2 regions of the Pseudoalteromonas sp. B160 genome follow, and region 1 is predicted to be linked to the other one. Evidence: predicted binding sites of a transcription regulator. Region 1 holds the regulator's gene; the other holds the start of a gene.

Region 1 (4,427 bases):
CGTGATGAAATGGCTGCGATGCGTCAATTACTTGAGTATCAGGTATCGGGTTTGATGCAACAAGATTTAGCGCGTCGCGATCCTACTCGCGCATGCATGATCGATCGTTTAGTTGGAATGGGTATCGACAGTGAAGTTGCAGAGCAAATGGCCTGCTTTATTCCGGACGATGTGTCACGTCAGCAAGCCTGGCAAGCACTATTGCAAATGGTTGAAAACCAAATGCATACTACAAATAACGAAATCCTTCGCCAAGGCGGGGTATATGCACTTGTTGGTCCTACTGGGGTAGGTAAAACTACAACCGTGGCAAAACTTGCAGCCCTTGGCGCACAAAAATATGGTGCAGATAAAGTTGCGCTAATTACCACTGATACTTACCGTATTGGCGCTTATGAACAGTTAGCTACTTATGGCCGGATCATCGGTTGTGGTGTAAAACAAGTTAAAGATGCCAATGAATTAGCAGAAGTTTTATATCATTTACGAAATAAGCGTCTAGTATTAATAGATACCGCGGGAATGAGCCAACGTGATTTACGTTTAACTGAGCAGCTAAATACATTAATGCGTAATCAACGTGTCGATATTCGCAATTATTTAGTGCTCAGTGCGACCGCACAAATTAATGTTTTACAAGAAACCGTAAGACATTTTAAGAAGGTACAATTAAGTGGCTGTATTTTCACTAAATTAGACGAATCATTAAGTTTAGGTGAGATTATTAGTATAGCGATTCAAAATCGCCTTCCAATAGGGTATCTTACTAACGGTCAGCGCGTTCCAGAGGACATTCGGGTCGCCAATGCAGAGAAATTAGTAAAAAAAGCAGAACAATTGTATTTAAAAAGAACAAAAGCACAACATTCACGACGCCAAGCAGTAGCGTCAAGCACAGTAGGGATGTATGATTAACACAGTATTAGATCAAGCAAGTGGCCTGCGTAAAATGAGTCAAAACAATAATAACGGCGTTAAAGTTATCGCTGTAACAGGTGGTAAAGGTGGCGTAGGGAAAACTAACGTCTCACTTAACACTGCGATTGCGTTGGGTCAGCTCGGAAACCGAGTGTTAGTTCTGGATGCCGATTTGGGTTTAGCAAATTGTGATGTGATGTTAGGGCTTCGGGTTGAACGTAATCTATCTCATGTACTATCAGGTGAATGTGAGCTCGATGAAATTTTAGTTGAAGGGCCTGCAGGAATTAAAATAGTACCAGCGACGTCAGGCTCACAAAGTATGGTGGAACTTTCTCCATCAGAACATGCTGGATTAATTCGTGCTTTTAGTGAGTTGAATACCGAATTTGATATATTAATTGTTGATACTGCTGCTGGTATCTCTGACATGGTATTAAGTTTTTCGCGCGCAGCGCAAGATGTCATGGTAGTAGTATGTGATGAACCGACCTCAATAACCGACGCTTATGCATTAATCAAAGTGTTGAGTCGTGAGCATGGTGTGTATAAGTTTAAAATAGTTGCTAATATGGTGCGCAGTATGCGTGAAGGCCACGAACTATTTGCTAAGCTCTCAAAAGTAACGGATCGCTTTTTGGATGTCTCAATGGAATTGGTTGCAACAGTCCCTTATGATGAAAACATGCGTAAAGCAACTCGTCGTCAAAAAGTAATTGTTGATTTATTTCCAAATTCTCCAGCGGCAATTGCATTTAAAACATTAGCGACAAAAGCAGTTAAATGGCCTATACCTAATCAACCATCTGGCCATTTAGAATTTTTCATAGAAAAATTAGTAAACGGCTAACTATGACGGCATCGGTGAATAAAGCGATGGGATATCAATCGACACAAAATTTAAATGTGATTGTTGAGCGACATGCTTCTTTAGTTAAAAAAGTGGCTTGTCATTTGATCGCTCGTTTACCCGCGAGTGTGCAACTCGATGATTTGATTCAATCGGGGATGATAGGGTTAATTGAAGCATCAAAAAACTTTGATGCGACTAAAGGTGCAAGCTTTGAAACCTTTGCAGGCATTCGTATTCGTGGTGCGATGCTGGATGAAATGCGCCGAGGTGATTGGGCTCCTCGCTCAGTGCACCGTAATAGCCGCAGAGTTGCTGAAGCGATTAGTGAGCTAGAAAGCAGCCTGAATCGAGAACCTAAAGATAGTGAAGTTGCTGAAAAACTTGATATTACGCTAGATGAGTACCATCATATTCTTAGTGATGTAAATTCAAGTAAGGTTTTAGGTATAGAAGACTTGGGAATTGATGAAGATGTTATCACACCAGTGGGACATGATTTAGCACTAGACAAGCCCTTTAATAACGTTAAAAATGAACGTTTTAATCAATCATTATTAACAGCTATACAATCTTTACCTGAACGAGATGGGTTAGTATTGTCGCTTTATTATAATGATGAAATGAATTTAAAAGAGATTGGACATATACTCGATGTAAGCGAATCGCGTGTGAGTCAGATACATGGTCAGGCGATGATTAAGCTCAAAGCAAAAATCAATGACTGGATTAACTAGTAGTAAGTAAATATAGGTTCAGACCTCACCGGAGGATGTTTTGGATAAAAACATGAAAATTCTTGTTGTTGATGATTTTTCGACGATGAGACGTATTATCAAAAATCTGTTAAGAGATTTGGGTTTTACAAATGTACAAGAAGCTGATGATGGCTCAACAGCTTTACCGATGTTGCAGAATCAAGAATTTGATTTTGTAGTAACAGATTGGAACATGCCTGGCATGCAAGGAATTGACCTCTTGCGCGCTATCAGGGCCGATGACAGCCTGAAACACATCCCTGTTTTAATGGTAACAGCAGAAGCTAAAAAAGAACAAATTGTTGCTGCTGCACAAGCTGGTGTTAACGGCTATATCGTTAAACCATTTACAGCCGCAACACTGAAAACCAAATTGGAAAAAGTGTTTGAGCGTTTAGGTTAAATAAATAGGAGAGGCTTATGTCAGCACCAGCTGCGCCTCAGATCAGTTTAGAACAAGCCCGGCAGCTTGTGGTTTACCTTGAAAATGGTGAACAAGATAAAGCTGATCAGTTAATTATTGATGCGGCGTCAAAAGAGCAATCAGAATTATTTGCCGAAGTAGGCAAACTTACGCGTCAGCTTCATGATGCGTTGAAAAATTTTGAGCTTGATACACGTTTAGCTGATTTGACCAAAGACGCACTCCCCGATGCTAAGCAGCGTCTAAACTATGTTATGGAAATGACAGAGAACGCTGCTAATAAAACCATGGATGCTGTAGAAGCAAGTTTACCAATTGCCCAACAGCTTGCAGATGATATTTCAGACATTAAACCCACTTGGGATCGTTTAATGAATCGTGAAATTGAGCTAGGTGAGTTTAAAACATTATGCCACAGCTTAGATAAGTTCATGAATAGCTCGCAAACTAAAACGGATGAGTTGCAAGGACTCATGACCAATGTCTTGATGGCACAAGATTTTCAAGATTTAACAGGTCAAGTGATCCGTCGAGTGATAGAGCTTGTTAGAGAAGTAGAAGACAGCTTGATCCACTTGTTGACAGCATTTGGTAGCCAAGATGATAGCGAAACAAAAACAATAGCACCAGTCATTGAAAAACCGCCTGCTGAAAATACACTTGCAGGCCCTGAAGGAGCCAATTATTGATAAAGAATCTCGTGATGATGTTGTCTCAGGACAAGATGATGTTGATGATTTATTATCAAGCTTGGGCTTCTAAGAGGAGAGAACTGCATGAGCTTTGAAGTCGATGAAGATATTTTACAAGATTTTCTAGTAGAGGCTGGAGAAATTCTTGAGCTTTTGTCAGAACAGCTGGTGGAGCTTGAAAATAACCCAGATGATACCGAATTACTCAATGCAATTTTCCGTGGTTTTCATACGGTAAAAGGCGGCGCAGGTTTTTTAAGCATGACTGAGCTAGTTGACGCTTGTCACGGTGCAGAAAACGTTTTCGATTTATTGCGTCAAGGTGTTCGTAAGGTTAATTCTGAGCTGATGGACGTGATCTTGCAAGCGCTCGATACTATCAACGAAATGTTTGCGACCATCCAAAGCCGAGAAAAACCAGAACCTGCAAATCCAGAGTTGCTGGCTGTTTTACATAAATTGGGATTGCCGCCAACTGCTGAAGAACTAACTGGCGCTGCTGAGCCTGCAGACGATACTCCTGTTGTTGATGCTGATGCTATTTTAGATGATTCTGATGATCCATTTGCATTTGACTTGTTATTTGATGGTCAAGTTGATAGCGATAAAAAAGATGTTCAAATCGATGATATATCAGAAGATGAATTTGAAAGTTTGCTAGATGAGCTGCATGGAAAAGGACAAAGTCCTGTAACTCCAGCAGTAACAGTTAGCAATGAGTCATCAAATAGTGATATTACTGATGACGAATTCGATAATTTATTAGATGAATTACATGGTGTTGG
Region 2 (4,427 bases), 2.1 Mb from region 1:
GTCCTTTGCCTTCTTTTTGCGCCGCAATTGACATGCCTAAAGCAGCAGAAATCGAGGTGCTTGAATGGCCAACACTAAAAGTGTCGTAGTGGCTTTCTTCACGAAATGGAAACGGATGTAAACCGTCTTTTTGGCGGATCGTGTGCATTTGATCACGGCGCCCTGTGAGAATTTTATGTGGGTATGCTTGATGGCCTACATCCCATACTAAGCGATCTTCAGGGGTGTTATATACATAATGAAGCGCTACAGTAAGCTCAACTGTGCCTAAACCTGATGCTAAGTGACCACTACTTTGCGAGACTGAGTTTAGTAAGTAATCACGTAACTCATTACTAAAAGCAGGTAATTTGTCTTGCGCTAAATCACGCAACTGGGCTGGTTCGTCAACCAAACCTAATAATGGATACTTGCTACTATCAAGTGTCATGATTTTTAATACATCCTTCGCTAACCAGAGGTCATTATAGCGTAATATTACTCTGATTCTTTAGTTATTTTGTACATCATTACTTGCTCAAGCTAGAGCCTAGAATTAATAATCGCGTTCAACAATGTATTTTGCCAAGTTTTCTAGCTCAGAAGTGTCAGCATCTATTGCTGCTAACGCATCGAGTGCGCATTTTAGTAATGATTGTGCTTTTTGTTTTGCACCTGTAAGCCCAAGTAGAGCAGGGTAGGTCGCTTTATTTGCTGCAACATCGGAGCCTTGTGGTTTACCTAAGACTTGGGTATCACCTTCGATATCAAGAATATCGTCTTGCACCTGAAAAGCCAGCCCAATTGCATCACCAAACTGTTTTAATTGTAATAATGTTTGTTGATTTGTACCAGCTGCGCATAATGCACCTAAAGTAATTGCACAATTTAACAAAGCACCTGTTTTTAATTTATGGATACGTTCGAGCTCAGCTAAATTGACTAATTTGTCAGTCGCTGCAATATCCAGTGCTTGACCACCGACCATACCTTCAATACCCGATGCTTTGGCAAGTGCTGCAATCATTTTTAACTGTTGCTGTGCAGGAACGTTAAATGAATGGTTAGCAATTAAATCAAACGCTAATGTTTGCAGCGCATCACCGGCTAAAATAGCATGAGCTTCGCCATAGACAATATGGCAAGTCGGTCTACCACGTCGCAGGTCGTCGTCATCCATCGCGGGTAAATCATCATGAACTAACGAATAACTATGAATACATTCAATAGCAGCAGCCAACACGTCTAAATCTTGTTTATTTGCGCCAAGCATTTTTCCCGTGGCATACACTAAAAATGGTCGTAATCGTTTACCGCCATTTAAAACGCTGTAGTGGGTGGCTTGTTTGATGCTTTGCTCGGTATCGAGCGGTTGCTCAAAATACCGATTGAGAGTGGCTTCAACATCTTGTTGAGCACATTTTATTTGCTCTGTTATTAACACCCGTTATTCCAAATCATTATCAAAGTTAGTAAGTGGTGACTGACTATCACTACCCATTAAAATAGCTACTTTTTGTTCAGCTTGTTGTAACTTACTTGAAGATGCGCCGGCTAAAGCAATACCGCGTTCAAACTGTTTTAATGATTGCTCAAGGGAAAGCTCTCCTTGCTCCATTTCTGTGACGATTAAGGATAATTCATCAAGCGCTTGCTCGAAGCTTAGGTTCTCTGGTTTTTTCGTCGCCATACTGATTTAACTTAGATGATAGAAATGTGAGGCCAATTTTAGGGGGAATGCTAAACTAGGTCAAAGGGTGATGCATTTTTTTTGAATAATTAATTGTTTTCTTGCCACTTTTAATTATTTATACCTTTACTTAAGCCTTGCAGGTTATCAATGGTAGCTTAAAATGCTAAACAGGGTTGAAAACTTTCATTTCATTTTTTTCATTAAATGGTTTAAGTAATTCAATAGATTGCCGATAAGCTGTTAATAATAAAAATTTGTTGCTGGTAGCAACAAAGCATCGATTCCTCTGGAGGGGTAAGTGGATTTAGCAACCATTATAGGTATTCTCGGAGCTATTGGTCTTATTGCTATGTCAATGGTACTAAGTAGTGGCGGCGAAGTGGCTATGTTTTATAACACGCCATCGGTGGTTATTGTTTTCGGTGGTTCGATTTTTATAGTGTTATCAAACTATACGATGAGTCAATTCCTCGGTATCGGTAAAGTCGCGGCTAAAGCCTTCATGTTCAAAATAGAGTCACCTGAAGAGCTTATCGAAAAAGCAGTTGAACTTGCAGACTCGGCCCGTAAAGGCGGATTTTTAGCACTAGAGGAAGCAGAAATACCCAATGCGTTTATGCGTAAAGGGGTTGATATGCTTGTTGACGGTCATGACGCTGATGTTGTTCGTGCCACCTTGCAAAAAGATATTTCTCTTACTTCTACTCGTCATGAATCGGGGGCCGGTTTGTTTAAAGCGCTTGCCGATATTGCGCCTGCGATGGGGATGATCGGTACTTTGATTGGTCTAGTTGCGATGTTGTCGAATATGGATGACCCTAAAGCGATTGGTCCTGCGATGGCGGTAGCGCTTTTAACAACATTATATGGTGCGTTTTTAGCAAACGTGGTGGCAATTCCTATCCAAGTAAAATTGGAATTGCGTAAAGACGAAGAAGCAATGAATCAGCGGCTAATTTTAGATGCGGTATTAGGTATACAAGATGGCCAAAATCCAAAAGTCATCGAAGGTATTTTGAAAAACTACCTAGCTGAATCAAAACGAAAAGTGGATACTGAGGAGTAAGCATGTCAGATCAAGAGTGCAAGTGTCCACCACCCGGTTACCAGCATGGATGGGTACCTTCGCGGATTTGATGTCACTATTGATGTGCTTCTTTGTACTTTTACTCGCGTTTTCAGAAATGGATGTACTTAAATTTAAACAAATCGCAGGCTCAATGAAGTTTGCCTTTGGTGTACAAAATAAAATAGAAGTAAAAGATATTCCCAAAGGAACATCCGTTATCGCGATGGAGTTCACCCCAGGTAAACCTGAACCTACCCCAATCGAAACCATTCAACAGCAAACTGTCGAAATGACCCAGCAAATGCTTGAGTTTCAGGCTGGTGATGAAAGCTCCGCTGGCGGTCGTCAAGAGCAACGCGGTAATAAGCGTGGCGGTGAGTCACAAAGTACAGCGCAACAACAAGCATCAGAACAATCTATTTCTGCAGCTGATCAAGAGCAGGTTAATGAGTTAGTTAAAAAGATAGCCCAGCAATTGGAACAACAAATCATGGATGGTGCTGTTGAGTTGGAATCATTAGGTCAGCAAATTATTATTCGTATTCGTGAAAATGGTTCATTTCCATCTGGGAGTGCATTTTTACAACCTAAGTTTAAACCAATCATTCGTGATATAGCTGCGTTACTAAAAGATGTGCCAGGTGAAATTACGGTGTCTGGTCATACTGATGATTTTCAAGTTTCGAATGAGCTGTATACCAATAACTGGGACTTATCATCGAAGCGTGCAGTTGCGGTTGCAACTGAAATGCAAAAAGCGCAAGGCTTTGATAAAACCAGAATGGTTGTTGTCGGTCATGCCGAAACTCGACCACTTGTTCCAAATGATTCTGATGCGGATAGACGACGTAATCGCCGCGTGGAAATTTCAATAATGCAAGGCAAGGCTAAGGAGTCAGATCCGATAGATGTGCGTTAAGATGCTTGGCAAAGTACCTAATTTAGCTTAAAGTAGTTTTTTAACAAGTGTAACGGAGTGTCTGATGAAAAACGTTGATAAATATAGCTATATGCCGGGTAATGGCAGTGGTGACGATGATAAAAAGCCAGACTAATCATGCCTGATTGGTTTTTAGGTGCTATATCATTACTTAATAAAAGCTGGGTGTTTTTTAAGCCCAGCTTTTTTGGTTTTTTATCTTCGCAAAGACTGGCTTGCTTTGCGTTTTACTTTAGTGACTGGGTTATTTTTCTTATATGGAACCTTGATACATAATAGCCTTAGAGAGTTAGATGACCCTTATATTTGGCGTTATGTAGTTTGGGCTTTTAATGATATTGCTTGGATGGCTTTGATTGCTTACTGGGCTATTAAAGATAAAGTGTATCTTTGGCAAAGTGTGATCGGTCAATTGGTTGTAATTAGTGCGCCTATCTTACAATTATTTAGATTAGTGGATCGCCACCTTTGGGATTTATCGTATAGCACTATGCTATATAAAACGTTATTACCGTTAATCAATATTGGCACTGTCGTTGTGTGCTACCTTCCTCTGTTGTATTTATTTATGCGAAAAAATCGCAGTTTAAAGAGCTAATCATTAACTATTTGTAGATTAAATTACGTGTGCTAAACTACTGTTTAAATAACCAGTTGTTGATAGTGCCCTATGAAACTTTATATAGCCGAGAAGCCATCTTTAGGTCGTGCCATTGCCGATGCGCTACCAAAGCCTCATAAAAAAC

Evidence for each region. Region 1 encodes FliA, which starts transcription of late flagellar genes. Its sites were predicted from a motif close to CTAAAGNTNNNNNNNNNNNNGCCGATA; they were not measured.
Region 2: pomA (flagellar motor protein PomA) is a predicted target of FliA. The motif match lies at 1,881-1,907, and genes of this name have one in related genera.

What each region holds. Positions count from the first base shown of each region.
Region 1 is NZ_JARLUX010000001.1:3,094,235-3,098,661, forward strand. It holds gene flhF (flagellar biosynthesis protein FlhF) at 1-915, shown strand, start outside; gene P4S61_RS14490 (MinD/ParA family ATP-binding protein) at 908-1,768, shown strand; gene P4S61_RS14495 (RNA polymerase sigma factor FliA) at 1,795-2,505, shown strand; gene cheY (chemotaxis response regulator CheY) at 2,546-2,929, shown strand; partial or broken gene P4S61_RS14505 (protein phosphatase CheZ) at 2,947-3,712, shown strand; gene P4S61_RS14510 (chemotaxis protein CheA) at 3,727-4,427, shown strand, end outside.
Region 2 is NZ_JARLUX010000001.1:958,078-962,504, reverse strand. It holds gene dxs (1-deoxy-D-xylulose-5-phosphate synthase) at 1-430, opposite strand, end outside; gene ispA ((2E,6E)-farnesyl diphosphate synthase) at 536-1,423, opposite strand; gene P4S61_RS04490 (exodeoxyribonuclease VII small subunit) at 1,427-1,669, opposite strand; gene pomA (flagellar motor protein PomA) at 1,971-2,738, shown strand; partial or broken gene P4S61_RS04480 (flagellar motor protein MotB) at 2,741-3,660, shown strand; gene P4S61_RS04475 (hypothetical protein) at 3,869-4,279, shown strand; gene P4S61_RS04470 (DNA topoisomerase III) at 4,352-4,427, shown strand, end outside.